4 regions of the Pantoea sp. X-Soil-ISGK-355 genome follow, and region 1 is predicted to be linked to each of the others. Evidence: predicted binding sites of a transcription regulator. Region 1 holds the regulator's gene; each other region holds the start of a gene.
The links. Region 1 encodes PhoB, which activates phosphate uptake and scavenging genes when phosphate is short. Its sites were predicted from a motif close to CTGTCATAAAACTGNCNNAT; they were not measured.
Positions count from the first base shown of each region.

Region 1 (4,341 bases):
GCGTCACGGGCGTCGCTATCCAGCAGGGCCATCGCCCCCGCCTGGCTGCGCAGCAGATCCAGCTGAGTTTTCGCCTCTTTGTGGCGCTCGTAGATGGCAGCGGAAATCAGGCCGTAAATTTCGGTGCCGGTTAGCTCCTCCAGCAGTTCGGCGCGTTCACTGGCTTTAGCATTGAGGAAGGCGGCAAACTGGCCCTGTGACAGCATCATCGAGCGGGTAAAGCGTTCGAAATCAAGACCTGAGAGGGTTTCGATCAGCTTCAGCTTGTCACCGACTTTATCGGCAACAATGAGGTTGTCGTCACAGCGCGCCAGCTCAACGCGCGGTGCCTGCAGTTTGCCGTCGGCGGTGCCGCGTGCGCGGTTCTGGCTCCAGAAGGCGCGCCAGGCTTCACCTTTGATCTCAAACTCGACCTCAGCCAGACATTCTGCGCAGTCGCGGGTCATCAGGGCATTCTGGCTCTGGGAAATCGCCCCCAGGCGCGGCGTCTGGTGATAGAGCGCCAGGCAGATCGCGTCCAGCAGGGTGGTTTTACCGGCCCCGGTGGCCCCGGTTATGGCAAACAGGCCGTTGCTGGCAAAGGGTTCGGCGCGGAAGTCGATGAACCATTCACCGCGCAGGGCGTTGAGGTTTTTAAACCGTAGCGTAAGAATCTTCATCGGGTCTCTTCCATAGCCGCCAGCGTCTGGCGAAACAGCGTGGTCATCTCGTCAATTTGCGCCGGTTGCAGCGCCTCATCCAGCGCCAGGCGGCGCGCGAAGACCTCTTCCACCTTCAGCTCACTCAGCGTTTCGTTGTCGAGCCGCGCCAGGCTCTGCTGACGCTGTTCACGACTGCGGCGTAACAGCAATACCTCGACCGGCAGCGTAGCGGTCAGTGTTTCGACCTGGCGCTGCAGATCGCTGAGGTACTCCTGGGTGGTAACCTCGATGTCGAGCCAGGTCGGTTTTTCCTGCTCTGTCGTACTAAAGGCGTTTAGCTGCTCCGCAATCTGCGCCAGCGAACCTTTCAGCACCTGCATCGGCTGCGTCTGTGGCACCACCAGCGGCGTAACTGACTGCAGGCCACTGACCGCCAGTTCCAGCAGGAAGACGCTCTTTTCACTCCCCAGCTCATCAAAGCTCAGCGGAATCGGAGAGCCGCTATAGCGGATATGCTCGCTGCCGGCCACGCGCTGGGCGCGATGAATATGGCCGAGCGCAATATAGTCAACAGCCGGAAACGCGCTGGCCGGAAACGCGTCCAGCGTGCCGATGTAGATGTCGCGCACCGAATCGCTCTGGCTGACGCCGACAGTGGTGAGGTGACCGGTAGCAATGATTGGCAGCGCATAGCCCAGCGCCTGGGCAGCGGCGAAACGCTGCTGATAGTGGTGGGCAATCGCCTCCAGCAGCGAGGTCTGTTTGTCGCGGCCCGACTGACCCGCCCGGCTGCGCAGGATATCGCGCGGGCGCAGATAGGGAATGGCGCACAGCAGCGCACCCGGCTCGCCCTGGCGGGTGTTGAGCAGTAGCACATCATCCTGCTCCTGCGGTGTAGCGATCACCCGGGTATTGAGACAGGCCAGCAGCTCGCGTGACTCGTTCAGCGTTGCCACGGAATCGTGGTTACCCGCCAGCACAATCAGCTGACAGCCGGTGGGCTGCAGCGCCACCACAAAACGGTTAAACATCTCGCGGGCGTAGCTGGGCGGCGTGCCGGTATCAAACAGGTCGCCTGCAATAATCAGCGCATCCACCTGATGCTGTTCAATCTGGATCAACAGCCAGTCGAGAAACGCCTGATGTTCGGCTGCCCGACTTTTGTTGTAAAAGAACTGCCCCAGATGCCAGTCCGCAGTATGAATAATGCGCATGATGAGTCCCTGCCGTTGTGATTCGCCGGGCGATTATACTGGCTCTGCGGCCAAAGCAAAAAAATGTCGCTGCGCTGTCATAAATGATTACCAGTGAGGTTACAGGCAGGTTATGTTTTTCATAAAAGTGTCACAAATCTGACGCATAATGGCGCCGCGAATCTCAGTGACAGCCGTCATAATCAGCAGGAGTAATAATGGCTAAGCGCATTTTGGTTGTGGAGGATGAAGCCCCCATCCGTGAAATGTTGTGTTTTGTTCTGGAGCAGAACGACTATCAGCCAATCGAGGCGGAAGATTATGACAGCGCCGTTGGCAAGCTGATTGAACCCTGGCCCGATCTGATTTTGCTGGACTGGATGTTACCCGGTGGCAGCGGTATTCAGTTTATTAAGCATCTGAAGCGCGAGGCGATGACCCGCGATATCCCGGTGATGATGCTGACCGCGCGTGGCGAAGAGGAAGATCGGGTACGTGGCCTGGAAGTGGGCGCCGATGATTACATTACCAAGCCGTTTTCACCCAAAGAGCTGATGGCGCGGATCAAAGCGGTGATGCGCCGCATTTCGCCGATGGCGGTGGAAGAGGTGATTGAGATGCAGGGGCTGAGTCTGGATCCCTCCTCACATCGCGTGATGTCCGAAACCACGCCGCTGGAGATGGGCCCCACCGAATATAAGCTGCTGCACTTCTTTATGACTCACCCGGAACGCGTCTACAGCCGCGAACAGCTGCTGAACCACGTCTGGGGCACCAATGTGTATGTGGAGGATCGCACTGTCGATGTTCACATTCGCCGTTTACGTAAAGCGCTGGAAGTCTCCGGCCACGATCGCATGGTACAAACCGTCCGTGGAACAGGGTATCGTTTCTCTGCCCGCTACTGAACGGAGCCTTTACCGTGCTGGAACGCCTCTCCTGGAAGAGATTACTGACAGAACTGCTGCTGGCCAGTCTGCCTGCTGCGCTGCTGGGCCTGCTGTTTGGCAGCCTGCCCTGGTGGCTGCTGGTGAGCGTGCTGGTGGTGCTGTTGTGGCATTTCCACAATCTGATGCGGCTGTCGCACTGGCTGTGGCTCGACCGCACCATGACGCCACCGACCGGGCGTGCCAGCTGGGAACCGCTGTTTTATGGGCTTTACCAGATGCAACTGCGCAACCGGCGGCGGCGGCGTGAACTGGGCAATCTCATTAAACGCTTCCGCAGCGGGGCCGAATCGCTGCCGGATGCGGTGATCCTGACCACGGAAGAGGGCACTATTTTCTGGTGTAACGGCCTGGCGCAACAGCATCTGGGGCTGCGCTGGCCGGAAGATAATGGCCAGAATATCCTCAATCTGCTGCGTTACCCGGAGTTCTCCCGCTATCTTCGCCAGCGCGATTTTGACAAGCCGCTGACGCTGGTGCTGAACAACAAACTTCATATGGAATTCCGCGTCATGCCCTACAGCGAGGGGCAATGGCTGCTGGTAGCCCGTGATGTGACGCAGATGCATCAGCTGGAAGGGGCGCGCCGTAACTTCTTTGCCAACGTCAGCCATGAGTTACGGACGCCGCTCACCGTGCTGCAGGGCTATCTGGAGATGATGAACGACTCGGTGATGAGCGAGCCTTCGCGCAGCAAAGCGCTGCACACCATGTCGGAGCAGACGCGCCGCATGGACAGCCTGGTGAAACAGCTGCTGACGCTGTCGCGTATTGAAGCCGCCCCCGCGATCGATCTCAAAGAGAAGGTCGATGTGCCGGTGATGCTGAAACTGCTGCAGCATGAGGCGGCGACACTGAGTGGCGGTCGGCACGATATCCATTTTCATACCGATCCCCATCTGAAAGTGTTCGGCAACGACGAACAGCTGCGCAGCGCGATCTCCAACCTGGTTTACAACGCGGTCAATCACACCCCGGAGGGCACGCGGATCGATATCAGCTGGCTGCGTGGCAAGCAGGGCGCAACCTTCCGGGTATGCGACAACGGGCCGGGTATCGCCTCAGAACATATTCCGCGTCTGACCGAGCGCTTCTACCGGGTTGATAAAGCGCGTTCACGCGCCACCGGCGGCAGCGGGCTGGGGCTGGCGATTGTGAAACATGCGCTGAGCCACCACAACGCGCGGCTCGATATCACCAGCGTGCCGCATAAAGAGACCTGTTTTACTTTTACGCTGCCCGCGAGGTTGATTGTCAGCAGCGTGATGCAGGAGAATGCCGTTCATTAATCGCTGCCGGATCTCTCTGATGCGCCTCCTTCTTTTGTTAATCGTCTCTCTGCTGCCGGGCATGGCGCTGGCCCAGCCCGGCGCGCTCTCCGGCAATCTCAGCAGCGTCGGATCCGACACGCTTGGCTATCTGATGACCCTGTGGGGCGAAGATTTCAGCCGCCAGGCACCGGGCGTTAATGTGCAGGTTCAGGCCTCTGGTTCGTCTACCGCGCCGACCGCGCTGGCAGCGGGTGCCGCTCAGCTCGGGCCGATGAGCCGACCGATGCAG
Region 1 is NZ_AP035971.1:985,054-989,394, forward strand. It holds gene AC6I8J_RS04330 (AAA family ATPase) at 1-659, opposite strand, end outside; gene sbcD (exonuclease subunit SbcD) at 656-1,855, opposite strand; gene phoB (phosphate response regulator transcription factor PhoB) at 2,053-2,742, shown strand; gene phoR (phosphate regulon sensor histidine kinase PhoR) at 2,757-4,070, shown strand; gene AC6I8J_RS04350 (PstS family phosphate ABC transporter substrate-binding protein) at 4,090-4,341, shown strand, end outside.

Region 2 (4,341 bases), 970 kb from region 1:
ATGATTGAACGCGGCTACGTCTTTGTCTCTGAAACCGACACCGAAGTGGTGGCGCATCTGGTTCACTGGGAGCAGAAGCAGGGCGGTTCGCTGCGCGAAGTCGTATTGCGCGTAATCCCACAGCTGCGCGGTGCCTATGGCATGGTCATCATGGACAGCCGCGATCCGTCACTGCTGGTGGCCGCCCGTTCCGGCAGCCCGCTGGTGATTGGCCGTGGCATGGGTGAAAACTTTATCGCCTCAGATCAGCTGGCTCTGCTGCCGGTGACCCGCCGGTTCATCTATCTGGAAGAGGGTGATATCGCCGAGATCAGCCGTCGTGATGTCACGGTAATCGACCGTGAAGGCAACACCGTGACGCGTGCTGAAATCGAGTCGAACCTGCAATATGATGCCGGTGACAAAGGCATTTACCGTCATTACATGCAGAAAGAGATCTACGAACAGCCGATGGCGCTGAAAAGCACTCTGAGCGGTCGGTTCAGCCAGGGTCAGGTTGACCTCAGCGAGCTGGGCGCGGGCGCTGAAGCGATGCTGAGTCAGGTGGAGCATATCCAGATTATCGCCTGCGGCACCTCTTATAATTCCGGCATGGTGTCACGCTACTGGTTTGAGTCGCTGGCAAATATCCCCTGTGACGTGGAGATCGCCTCTGAGTTCCGCTATCGCAAGTCAGCGGTGCGCAAAAACAGCCTGCTGATCACCCTGTCGCAGTCGGGTGAAACGGCGGATACCCTGGCAGCACTGCGTCTCTCGAAAGAGCTGGGCTACCTGGGGTCGCTGGCCGTCTGTAACGTGGCGGGTTCGTCACTGGTGCGGGAATCTGACCTGGCACTGATGACCAAAGCGGGCACCGAAATCGGCGTCGCCTCTACCAAAGCGTTTACCACCCAGTTAGCGGTGCTGCTGATGCTGGTGGCGAAACTGGGTCGTCTGAAAGGGATGTCTGCGGAGACTGAGCATGAGATCGTTCATGCCCTGCAGGCGTTGCCGAACCGGATTGAGCAGATGCTGGCGCAGGATAAGCTGATTGAGAATCTGGCAGAAGGCTTCTCTGACAAGCATCACGCGCTGTTCCTGGGTCGTGGCGATCAATACCCGATTGCCATGGAAGGGGCGCTGAAGCTCAAGGAGATCTCCTACATTCATGCGGAGGCTTACGCCGCAGGCGAGCTGAAACATGGCCCGCTGGCGCTGATTGATGCGGACATGCCGGTGATCGTAGTGGCACCTAACAACGAACTGCTGGAGAAGCTCAAATCCAACATCGAAGAGGTGCGTGCACGCGGCGGTCTGCTCTATGTGTTCGCCGATCAGGATGCAGGCTTTAGCGACAGTGACGGGATGAAGATTATCCCGTTGCCGCATGTTGAAGAGGTGATTGCGCCGATCTTCTACACCGTGCCGTTGCAGTTACTCTCCTATCACGTTGCCCTAATTAAAGGCACCGACGTCGATCAGCCACGCAACCTGGCAAAATCGGTTACCGTGGAATAACCTGGTGGGCCCCGTCGCGGGCCCACTTCATTCTGGCCCTCTGTCATATAACTGTCACATTTCGTACATTTCACTGTCATCAAACTGTCCTATTTTCCCTCCTGCAGCAATCACAGACTCTTACTAAAACGGCCCCTAGCCTGACTTTTCTCCCCTGGAGGGAATATGACACTGATGCGTAGCACCGTAGCCCGAATCCTCGCCACCACCTTCGCTGTAAGCGCGGTATCTGCTTTTGCGGCCACCGATCTCACTGGTGCAGGCGGGACGTTCCCGGCGCCGGTTTATGCCAAGTGGGCAGCAGAATATCAGCAAGCCACCGGTAGCAAAATTAACTACCAGGGCATCGGTTCATCTGGCGGCGTAAAACAGATCATCGCCAAAACCGTTGATTTCGGTGCGTCCGATGCGCCAATGAAAGATGAAGATCTGCAGAAAAATGGCCTTTTCCAGTTCCCTACCGTGATCGGTGGTGTGGTGCTGGCGGTTAACCTGCCAGGCATCAAGTCAGGCCAGCTGACGCTGGATGGTAAAACCGTCGGTGATATCTACCTCGGCACCATCAAAAAGTGGAACGACCCGGCGATCGCCAGACTCAACCCGGGCGTAAAACTGCCAGAGACCAACATCAACGTGGTGCGTCGTGCTGATGGTTCAGGCACCTCATTCGTCTTCACCAGTTACCTGGCGAAAGTGAACCCGGACTGGAACAGCAAAATTGGTAAAGGTAATACCGTTAACTGGCCGGTGGGTCTGGGCGGTAAAGGCAACGACGGCGTCGCCGCGTTTGTTCAGCGTCTGCCGGGTTCTATCGGCTACGTGGAATATGCCTACGCCAAACAGAACAACCTGACCTACACCAAACTGATCGATGCCGATGGTAAAGCGGTTGCACCAAGCGAGACCAGCTTCAGTAATGCCGCGAAAGGCGCTGACTGGAGCAAGTCTTTTGCGCAGGATCTGACCTTCCAGAAGGGCGCGGATGCCTGGCCAATCTCCTCAACCACCTTCATTCTGATCTATAAAGATCAGGCGAATGCGGCTAAGGGCGCTGAAGTGCTGAAGTTCTTCGACTGGGCTTACAAAAGCGGCAGCAAAACCGCCACAGCGCTGGATTATGCTGCGCTGCCAGAGAGCGTGACCGAGCAGATTCGCGCCGCCTGGAAAGCCAATATCAAAGACAGTTCTGGTAAAGCGCTTTATCAGTAATTGACCGACCCTGGCCGGACAGCGGTCCGGTCAGACCCAGCGGGCGGCTCATGCCGCCCTGATAACTTCTGAAGACTGAGACTTCTATGGCTGCAACGAAGCCGGCATTCAAAGCCCCAGGCAAACAAGGTGACAGAATTTTTGGCGCGCTGGTCAGGCTGGCTGCGCTGATTGTGCTGTTACTGATGGGCGGCATTATTGTCTCCCTGATCATCTCCTCGTGGCCCAGCATCCAGAAGTTTGGTTTCGCCTTTTTGTGGACCAAAACCTGGGATGCGCCCAACGAACAATTTGGCGCACTGGTTCCGATTTACGGCACCCTTGTGACCTCCATCATCGCCCTGATTATCGCCGTGCCAGTGAGTTTTGGTATTGCGCTGTTCCTGACTGAACTCGCGCCAGGCTGGCTGCGTCGCCCGCTGGGCACCGCCATTGAGCTACTGGCAGCTATCCCGAGTATCGTTTACGGCATGTGGGGCCTGTTTGTCTTCGCGCCACTGTTTGCCGAATATTTCCAGACGCCGGTTAACGACGTGATGTCGGGTATTCCGATTGTTGGCGAACTCTTCTCCGGCCCCGCTTTCGGTATCGGTATCCTCGCGGCGGGAGTGATTCTGGCGATCATGATCATCCCGTACATTGCCTCGGTGATGCGCGACGTCTTTGAGCAGACCCCGGTGATGATGAAAGAGTCAGCCTACGGCATCGGCTGCACCACCTGGGAAGTGATCTGGCGCATCGTCCTGCCATTTACCAAAAATGGTGTGATTGGTGGCGTGATGCTGGGGCTGGGTCGTGCGCTGGGTGAGACCATGGCAGTGACCTTTATTATCGGCAACACCTATCAGCTCGACAGCCCATCGCTGTTTATGCCGGGTAACAGCATCACCTCGGCGCTGGCCAACGAGTTTGCGGAAGCGGAGTCGGGCGTGCATGTCGCCGCGCTGATGGAGCTGGGCCTGATCCTGTTTGTGATTACCTTTATCGTGCTGGCGATTTCAAAGCTGATGATTATGCGACTGCAGAAAAGTGAAGGAACGCGCTCATGACCACGATTGAAATTCAGGCGCGCGCCGAACTGGACGCATCACGTCGTAAAATGCAGTCCTGGCGCAGCACGAAAAATAAAATTGCGCTGACGCTGTCGCTGCTGACCATGGCGTTTGGTCTGTTCTGGCTGGTGTGGATACTGTTCACCACCGTCACGCGCGGTGTGGATGGACTCTCCTGGTCCCTGTTCACCGAATCAACGCCACCGCCAAATACCGCAGGCGGCGGTCTGGCGAACGCCCTGGCCGGCAGTGGATTGCTGATTTTCTGGTCGACCTTTTTCGGCACACCGCTGGGCATCATGGCTGGGATCTATCTGGCGGAATATGGGCGCAAGTCTGCCCTGTCAGAAGTGATCCGCTTTATTAACGACATTCTGCTTTCAGCCCCCTCCATTGTGGTCGGCCTGTTCGTCTACACCCTGGTGGTGTCGCAGATGCAGCACTTCTCCGGCTGGGCCGGGGTGATTGCGCTGGCACTGCTGCAGGTGCCGATTGTGATTCGTACCACCGAAAATATGCTGCGGCTGGTGCCAGATAGCATGCGTGAAGCGGCTTATGCGCTTGGCACACCGAAGTGGAAGAT
Region 2 is NZ_AP035971.1:12,634-16,974, forward strand. It holds gene glmS (glutamine--fructose-6-phosphate transaminase (isomerizing)) at 1-1,497, shown strand, start outside; gene pstS (phosphate ABC transporter substrate-binding protein PstS) at 1,663-2,706, shown strand; gene pstC (phosphate ABC transporter permease PstC) at 2,793-3,755, shown strand; gene pstA (phosphate ABC transporter permease PstA) at 3,752-4,341, shown strand, end outside.
Region 2: pstS (phosphate ABC transporter substrate-binding protein PstS) is a predicted target of PhoB. The motif match lies at 1,538-1,557, and genes of this name have one in related genera.

Region 3 (4,341 bases), 2.8 Mb from region 1:
AAGTTGTAGCTCATCTGCTGCCAGATTGATGCCAGCACAATCAGGAACATCGCCTGACCGCTGTTTTGCGCATAGTTCCAGTCGTAGCCGATGTGGTTCAGCAGATAGCTGAACAGGCCCAGACCGGGGTTAAACAGAAACATCCACAGCACCGCAGCCACCACAGGCGCAACGGCGTAGGGCAGCAGCAGCAGGGTCTGATAGAGGCGGCGCAGTCGCACCACATAATCCACCAGCGCCGCCAGCAGCAGCGAAAAGACCATGCCGAACACCGTGACCATGCCGCTGAATTTTATCGTGGTCCAGAACGAGTCCAGATAGTAGGGATCGGCAAACAGGCGTCTGAAGTTTTCCAGCCCGACAAAGCTGCTGGAGATGCCAAAGGGGTCGAGGCTTTGCAGCGAGTACCACAGCGCTTCACCGGCAGGCCAGAGAAAGAAGATGGCGGTAATCAGCAGTTGCGGCAGCACCAGAAGATAGGGCAACAGGCTGGTGCGAAAAACCGGACGGGATGAAGACATGGCGTACCTGGCGTCAGAAAAGAGGGGCCAGCCTGGGCTGGCCAGAGGAGAGATTATTTCACCTGCTGCTGAAAGCGGCGCAGCAGTTCGTTGCCGCGTTTCACTGCGTTATCCAGCGCGCTTTGCGGCGACTGTTTGCCGGTCCAGACGCTTTCCAGCTCCTCGTCGATCACGGTACGAATCTGCGGCATGTTGCCCAGACGCATGCCTTTGGTGAACGGCAGTGGCGGCTTGTTCATCATCTGGCGGGTCGCAATATCTGCACCCGGATTCTTATCGTAGAAGCCCTGCTGTTTCGTCAGCTCGTAGGCGGCGGTGGTAATCGGCAGATAGCCGGTTTTCTGGTGCCATTCCGCGGCGATTTCCGGTTTAGCCAGGAACTGCATGAACTCGGCCACGCCTTTGTAGGTTGCCGCATCTTTGCCTTTCATCACCCACAGGCTGGCCCCGCCGATCAGGGCGTTCTGCGGTGCATTCGGCACGGTGTCGTCATACGGCATCATGCCGACGCCGAAGTTGAATTTGGCGTAGTGGCGGATATCAGCCAGCGATCCGGATGAGGCGGTAGTGATACCGCAGTCACCGTTGTAGAACTTGGCGGTGGACTCATCTTTGCGGCCAAAGTAGGTGAAGTCCCCTTTTTTGTTCATCGCTTCCAGCAGGTCGATGTGACGAACCTGTACCGGCTTGTTGAACTCCAGCACCGCGTTGAGCCCATCAAATCCGTTGTTCTCTGTCGCCACCGGCAGCGCATGCCAGGCGCTGAAGTTTTCAATCTGGATCCAGCCCTGCCAGCCGCTGGCGTAGCCACAGCTCATCCCCGATTTGCGCAGTGCGGCGGCATCCGTCGCCAGCTCCTGCCAGGTTTTAGGGGGTTGATCCGGGTTAAGGCCCGCTTTTTTGAAGGCGTCTTTGTTGTAGTAGAGCACCGGCGTCGAGCTGTTGAACGGCTGAGAGATCAGCTGACCTTTGCTGTCGCTGTAGTAGCCCGCCACCGTTGGTACGAACTGCTTTTCATCAAAGGGGATGCCAGCATCTTTGAAAACCTGATGCACCGGCACAATCGCCTTAGAAGCCATCATGGTCGCCGTACCGACTTCATAGACCTGCAGTACCGCGGGGGCTTTGCCGCTGCGCACGGCCGCAATCCCTGCCGCCAGGCTCTGCTCGTAGTTACCTTTGTAGGTCGGAACAATTTTGTAATCGGGATGCGTCTGGTTAAAACGCTGTGCCAGCGAATCCACTTCTTTGCCTAACTCGCCTTCCATAGAGTGCCAGAAAGGAATCTCAGTGGCGGCCATGGCATGGCTGCTGAGTGTCAGACCGAGCAGCACGCTCATCAGGCTACGACGAAAGGTAACGACGGACATAGAATTTTCCTGTGCAGGTAAATACGCGTGAAATCACGGATTTCTGGTTCGCGAAGTAACATGACACGGGGAAATGACGGATTAATAACAGGAAGATGACAGGCGGGTGACAGGCTTTATTGAGAAAAAGAGGACGCTGGCAGCACGGCGGCAAAACGCCCGCGATACCAGTTTTTAGTTACATAAATTGCAGAGCGACTGGAAGCTGAAAATACCTTACTGAGGTTTTCACTTCACTGAAGTCGAAGGCCGTCGGCGGCTCCACTCAAACCAACACTCAAGGCCGTCAGCGACACATTCCGCATCACTTTCAAAGGCCGTCGGCGGCGCAGCCAGGTTGCGGGCGGACAGCGCGCAGCCACCGGAGCGTACACGTAGTACGTGAGGATGGCGAGCACTGCCCAACCGGAACCTGGCAAGTAAGCCAGGCCGTGCCCCATCAGGCACCTAAGTAAGCGCTGCGGACGGCTTCGTTGGATAGGAGCGCTGCACCGCTATCTTCGAGCACGACATGCCCGTTCTCCAGCACATAGCCCCGATCAGCCAGCTTCAGCGCCTGATTGGCATTCTGCTCCACCAGGAAAATCGTCATCCCTTCGCTGCGCAACTGCTCAATCGTGTCGAAGATCTGCTGAATAATGATCGGTGCCAGTCCCAGCGACGGCTCATCCAGCAACAGCAGGCGCGGCTGGCTCATCAGCGCACGGCCAATCGCCAGCATCTGCTGTTCGCCGCCTGACATCGTCCCGGCACGCTGGATTTTACGCTCCTCCAGCCGTGGAAAGAGTTCATACACGCGCTTAATCCGCGTCAGATACTCCGGGCGGCTGGCAAAAAAGCCGCCCATCGCCAGGTTCTCTTCCACCGTCATGCGCGAAAACACCCGCCGTCCCTCTGGCACGATGGCGATCGCTTCACGCATGATGCGCGCCGTTTGCCAGTCGGTAATGGCTTTGCCATCAAAAGTGATGGTGCCCTGGGTCGCGCGCGGCTCGCCGCACAGCGTGCCCAGCAGCGTGGTTTTTCCGGCGCCGTTAGCGCCAATCAGGGTGACGATTTCGCCCTGATTGATATAGAGACTAACGTTGTGCAGCGCCTGAATTTTGCCGTAGTGAGCGCTGACGTTCTCAATGGTTAACATCGCATTTGCCATCTCAGGCCTCTCCTAAATAGGCACGAATGACATCCGGATTATTACGAATCTCCTCCGGCGTTCCGTTAGCCAGCGGCGTTCCCTGATTAACCACGTAAATACGGTCAGAAATACCCATCACCAGCTTCATATCATGTTCAATCAGCAGCACCGACACCTTGTGTTCACCACGCAGTTCCGCAATCAGCGCGTCCAGCTCGTGGGTCTCTTTGGGGTTAAGACCCGCCGCCGGTTCATCCAGCATCAGAATCTCCGGGCGCGTCACCATACAGCGCGCAATCTCCAGACGGCGCTGCTGACCATAGGCCAGATTGCCCGCCTGACGGTTCGCCAGATCCAGCAGACCCACCCGCTCCAGCCAGGTCGCCGCACGATCCAGCGCCTCGCTCTCACTGCGGCGAAACGCCGGGGTTTTCAGCAGGCCGGAAAATACGCCGCTTTTCAGATGCTGATGCTGCGCGACCAGCAGGTTCTCAATCACCGTCATCTCACGGAACAGACGCACGTGCTGGAAAGTCCGCACGATGCCCATCCGCGCAATCTTCTGGCCCGGCAACCCTTCCAGATGCTGCTCACGCAGTTTGATCGTGCCACCGGTGGGTTTGTAAAAGCCGGTCAGGCAGTTGAACACGGTGGTTTTACCGGCACCGTTGGGACCAATCAGTGAAACGATCTCCTGTGGACGCAGCTCCAGTGCCACATTGTTCACGGCTAACAGACCGCCGAAGCGCATCATCAGGCCTTCAACGGCTAATAAAGGCTGAATCATGCCTGTTCTCCTTGTTTACCGGTTCTGAGCTTCAGATGCGGACGCTTCATCGGCAACAGGCCCTGCGGACGCCAGATCATCATCAGCACCATCAGGCCACCCAGCACCAGCATGCTGTATTCATTGAGGTCGCGCATCAGCTCGCGTGACACCACCAGCAGGATGGCGGCCAGAATGACCGCAAACTGCGAGCCCATCCCGCCCAATACCACAATCGCCAGCACAAAGGCGGACTCGACAAAGGTAAAGGATTCCGGGCTGACAAAGCCCTGACGCGCCGCGAAGAGACTGCCGGCAAAACCGGCAAACGCGGCACTGATGGTAAAGGCGGTCAGCTTGATGCGGGTCGGACTCAGGCCCAGTGAACGACAGGCAATCTCATCTTCGCGCAGCGCTTCCCAGGCCCGGCCCAGCGGCATCCGCAGCAGCCGGTTGATCACGAACAGCGTCAATACCACCAGCAGCAGCGCCACCAGGTAGAGGAAGATGATGCGGTCGCTGGGATCGTACTTCAGCCCAAAGAAGTTA
Region 3 is NZ_AP035971.1:3,764,323-3,768,663, forward strand. It holds gene ugpA (sn-glycerol-3-phosphate ABC transporter permease UgpA) at 1-521, opposite strand, end outside; gene ugpB (sn-glycerol-3-phosphate ABC transporter substrate-binding protein UgpB) at 575-1,891, opposite strand; gene livF (high-affinity branched-chain amino acid ABC transporter ATP-binding protein LivF) at 2,331-3,044, opposite strand; gene livG (high-affinity branched-chain amino acid ABC transporter ATP-binding protein LivG) at 3,046-3,813, opposite strand; gene AC6I8J_RS17400 (high-affinity branched-chain amino acid ABC transporter permease LivM) at 3,810-4,341, opposite strand, start outside.
Region 3: ugpB (sn-glycerol-3-phosphate ABC transporter substrate-binding protein UgpB) is a predicted target of PhoB. The motif match lies at 1,963-1,982, and genes of this name have one in related genera.

Region 4 (4,341 bases), 2.3 Mb from region 1:
GTAACGGTGAGGTAAATCTTCTCTGAGATGTTTGCATGTGGGCCAGTCCCCTGAGCCGATATTTCGAAAAAACAGAATGTGACGCTCGTAACCTGTGTGCATGCTCGGTTCGTCCGAGAAGCCTGATGGTTATGACGGCATGTTCACCTTGAACCAAGGGTTCAAGGGTTACAGCCTACGGCGGCATCTCGGAGATCTCTCTTCCTGTAGTCCTGCTTTTTCCCCTGACTGACATGTTATAGTCGCTCAACAGCGACTTATCCGGCGGGAAAATCATGTCTGAACCTTCCATGTCTGAACCTTCAATGACCCAGCGTCAGGCGATTCGCCAGCATGTGCGACATCTGCGACGGGCACTCACCGATGAGCAGCAAACGCAGGCCGCTGAGCAGCTCGCTGAACATGCGCTCAACTACGCCCCGGTGACTGAAGCGCGCAATATCGCCCTTTTTCTGTCGGTGGATGGCGAACTAAATACCCGTCCGCTGATTGCCCGCCTCTGGCATCAGAAGAAAACGGTCTGTCTGCCGGTTTTACACCCCTTCTCCCCCGGTAATTTGTTGTTTCTGCGCTACTCGCCCGATACCCCATTGCTCAAAAATAAGCTGCGCATTCCTGAACCGCCGCTGGATATCCGGCAGTTGATCACCCTTGACCAACTGGATCTGATGATGGTGCCGCTGGTGGCATTTGATCAGCATGGACAGCGTCTGGGGATGGGCGGCGGCTTCTACGATCGTACCCTGCAGAACTGGCGGCAGCACGGTTTTTTGCCGGTGGGCCTGGCACACGATTGTCAGCAGGTCGATAGCCTGCCGGTGGCAGAATGGGATGTGCCTTTGCCGGCGGTAATGACGCCATCAAAACTCTGGCAGTGGGAGTAGAAGCGTCGCTTTTGCAGACAAGTGAAAACCCATACCTGGGCGCATCTGGCAGCAATGGAAAAGCTTAACGCGCAGGGAACATGGTCAGAAGAGGAAAGCGTCCCGCGCAAGGGACAAAAACGCCGGGAGCGTTTTTGAACAACGCAAAGCGTTGGCCCGTTTACGGGCGCACCTCAGGGATGAGGTGCCTAATCGCGCGGGCCGGGCATGCCAGGGATGGCGGATTTTGCGTCTTTCCGATCTGACCGTGTTCTCTTCGCAGTCTCGATCTTACAGTAAATCGCGACAGCCTGTATTACCTACCTGAAGAGACGCGACTAAGCGCCTGTTCAGGTTGGTAGCGCTTAGTAGAGCAGACGCGCGCGGATAGTACCCGGAATCGCCTTCATCAGCTGCAGCGCGTTCTCGGCCACTTCCGGCTCTGCATCAATGTCGATCACCACATAGCCCATGAACGGTGAAGTTTGCAGATACTGGGCGGCGATGTTGATACCCTGCTCGGCAAAAATCTGGTTGATGGCCGTCAGCACGCCAGGACGGTTCTCATGGATATGCAGCAGACGACTGGCGCTGATACCGTGAATCGGCAGTGATACTTCCGGGAAGTTGACCGCTGAGAGAGTCGAGCCGTTATCGGAATATTTTGCCAGCTTGCCCGCCACTTCAATCCCGATATTCTCCTGCGCTTCTTCTGTCGATCCGCCAATGTGCGGCGTCAGGATCACATTGTCGAACTCACTCAATGGAGAGATAAACGGCTCGCTGTTGGTGGCTGGCTCGGTCGGGAAGACGTCGATGGCTGCACCACCCACATGCTTGCTGGCCAGGGCATCACACAGCGCGGGAATATCCACGACTGTACCGCGTGAGGCGTTAATCAGCAGCGCACCGGGTTTCATCTGCGCCAGCTGCTCTGCACCGATCATATCCTGTGTAGAGGCCGTTTCCGGCACGTGCAGGCTGACAACGTCGCTCATGTTGAGCAGGTCTGCAAGATGGCGTACCTGCGTGGCATTACCCAGCGGCAGCTTGTTTTCAATGTCGTAGAAGAAAACATGCATGCCCAGACTTTCTGCCAGCACGCCCAGCTGCATACCGATATGACCGTAACCGATGATGCCCAGCTTTTTGCCACGCGCTTCAAATGAGCCTTTGGCAATCTTATTCCAGATGCCACGGTGTGCTTTCGCGTTTGCTTCCGGGATGCCACGCAGCATCAGCAGCATCTCACCAATGACCAGCTCCGCCACCGAGCGGGTATTCGAGAAAGGCGCATTGAACACCGGGATACCCCGGCGGGCAGCCGCCTGCAGATCAACCTGGTTGGTGCCGATACAGAAACAGCCCACGGCGACCAGCTTTTCAGCCGCCGCAAAAATCTCTTCAGTGAGCTGGGAGCGGGAACGGATACCAATGAAGTGCGCATCGCGGATCGATGCTTTTAACGCGTCGGAGTCCAGTGCGCCCTTGTGGAATTCGATGTTGGTATAGCCTGCAGCCCGCAGGTTTTCCAGCGCGCTCTGATGGACACCTTCCACCAACAGGAACTTAATCTTATCTTTTTCCAGTGATACCTTTGCCATTTCCCGATCCTATTCAGCATTCAATGAGGACTACCATAAGCCAGCCTTCTGTCAAAATATCAAAAAAATCGCGTCCGGCAATACAAACGATTGCCCGCCAGCCAGCATGGCAATGGCTGGCAGCAGCACATTGCCGGACAAAATCATGAGGTCAGCGATGAAGAGAGAACGAACCTACTGTCGATGACGGTTATGTGACATAAGTCACCAAATTTCACCGACGCGAGAAAAGATGATTTGCAGGCAGAAATAACCGGCGCCTTTACAGCGCCAGACAGATCATTTTTTGATGGTTTTCACGCCATCAGGACCGCCGATCAATGCGATATCGGCACCGCGCGCGGCAAAAAGGCCAACGGTCACGACGCCAGGCAAAGCATTGATGGTTTTTTCCAGCTCAATCGGATCGAGAATGCGGAGATTATGCACATCAAGAATAATGTTGCCGTTATCCGTGACCACGTTCTGACGATACTCAGGTAAGCCACCCATTTTCACCAGCTGACGCGCCACGTAACTGCGCGCCATCGGAATCACTTCGACCGGCAGAGGGAAACGCCCCAGCACATCGACCTCTTTTGAGGCGTCAGCGATGCAGATAAACGTCTCTGCCACTGCGGCCACGATCTTTTCGCGCGTCAGCGCTGCGCCACCGCCTTTGATCATCTGCATCTGTGGGTTGATCTCATCCGCGCCATCAACGTATACCGACAGCAGGTCAATCTCGTTCAGATCGAACACCTGAATACCCAGGCTCTTCAGCTTCTGGGTTGAGGCATCCGAGCTGGAGACAGCACCTTCAATCTGATGCCTGACTGTGGCCAGCGCATCAATAAAGTGGGCAGCGGTGGATCCGGTGCCTACGCCAACAACGGTGCCCGGCTGCACGTACTCAAGTGCAGCCCAGCCAACGGCTTTTTTCAGTTCATCCTGGGTCATGGTATGTTTAAAACCTGTGCGACAACGAAGTGCGCGTAGTATAAAACAAGGCTTGCTGAAAATGCTCGGCTGTCCGACGTGGATTTATCGCTTTGGAAGCCAGCCCACAAAAAATAAGAGAGCCATCACAGGTGACACTTTTGTGGCATAGTGACGTCCACCCTGAAGGAGAGAGAAGAAGAATGAAACGCCCGGATTATCGAACGCTTCAGGCGCTGGATTCAGTGATCCGCGAACGCGGCTTTGAGCGTGCCGCACAAAAGTTATGTATCACCCAGTCGGCGGTTTCACAGCGTATCAAGCAGCTGGAGAACCTGTTTGGTCAGCCGCTGCTGGTACGTACCGTGCCACCGCGTCCGACTGAACAGGGGCAAAAACTGCTGGCGTTGCTGCATCAGGTAGAATTGCTGGAAGAGGAGTGGCTGGGCGACGAGAACAGTGGCACCACGCCGCTGCTGCTGTCGCTGGCGGTCAATGCCGACAGTCTGGCGACCTGGCTGCTGCCCGCACTGAAAGATGTACTGGCGGATTCACCTGTGCGTCTGAATCTGCAGGTCGAAGATGAAACCCGCACTCAGGAGCGTCTGCGTCGGGGTGAAGTGGTGGGTGCGGTGAGTATTCAGCCGCAGCCGCTGCCAAGTTGCCTGGTGGATCAGCTCGGTGCGCTCGACTATCTGTTTGTGGCGTCACGCGACTTTGCCGATCGCTTCTTCCCAAACGGCGTCACCCGCTCTGCCCTGCTGAAAGCGCCTGCGGTAGCGTTTGACCATCTTGATGATATGCATCAGGCCTTCCTGCAGCAGAACTTTGATCTCTCACCGGGCAGCGTGCCCTGTCACATTGTGAACTCCTCTGAAGCTTTTGTGCAGATGGCGCGACAGGGTTCGACCTGCTGTATGATCCCACATCTTCAGATTGAGCGTGAGCTGGCAAGC
Region 4 is NZ_AP035971.1:3,327,590-3,331,930, forward strand. It holds RNA gene ssrS (6S RNA) at 17-199, shown strand; gene AC6I8J_RS15240 (5-formyltetrahydrofolate cyclo-ligase) at 291-884, shown strand; gene serA (phosphoglycerate dehydrogenase) at 1,229-2,467, opposite strand; gene rpiA (ribose-5-phosphate isomerase RpiA) at 2,747-3,406, opposite strand; gene AC6I8J_RS15255 (LysR family transcriptional regulator ArgP) at 3,589-4,341, shown strand, end outside.
Region 4: serA (phosphoglycerate dehydrogenase) is a predicted target of PhoB. The motif match lies at 2,649-2,668, and genes of this name have one in related genera.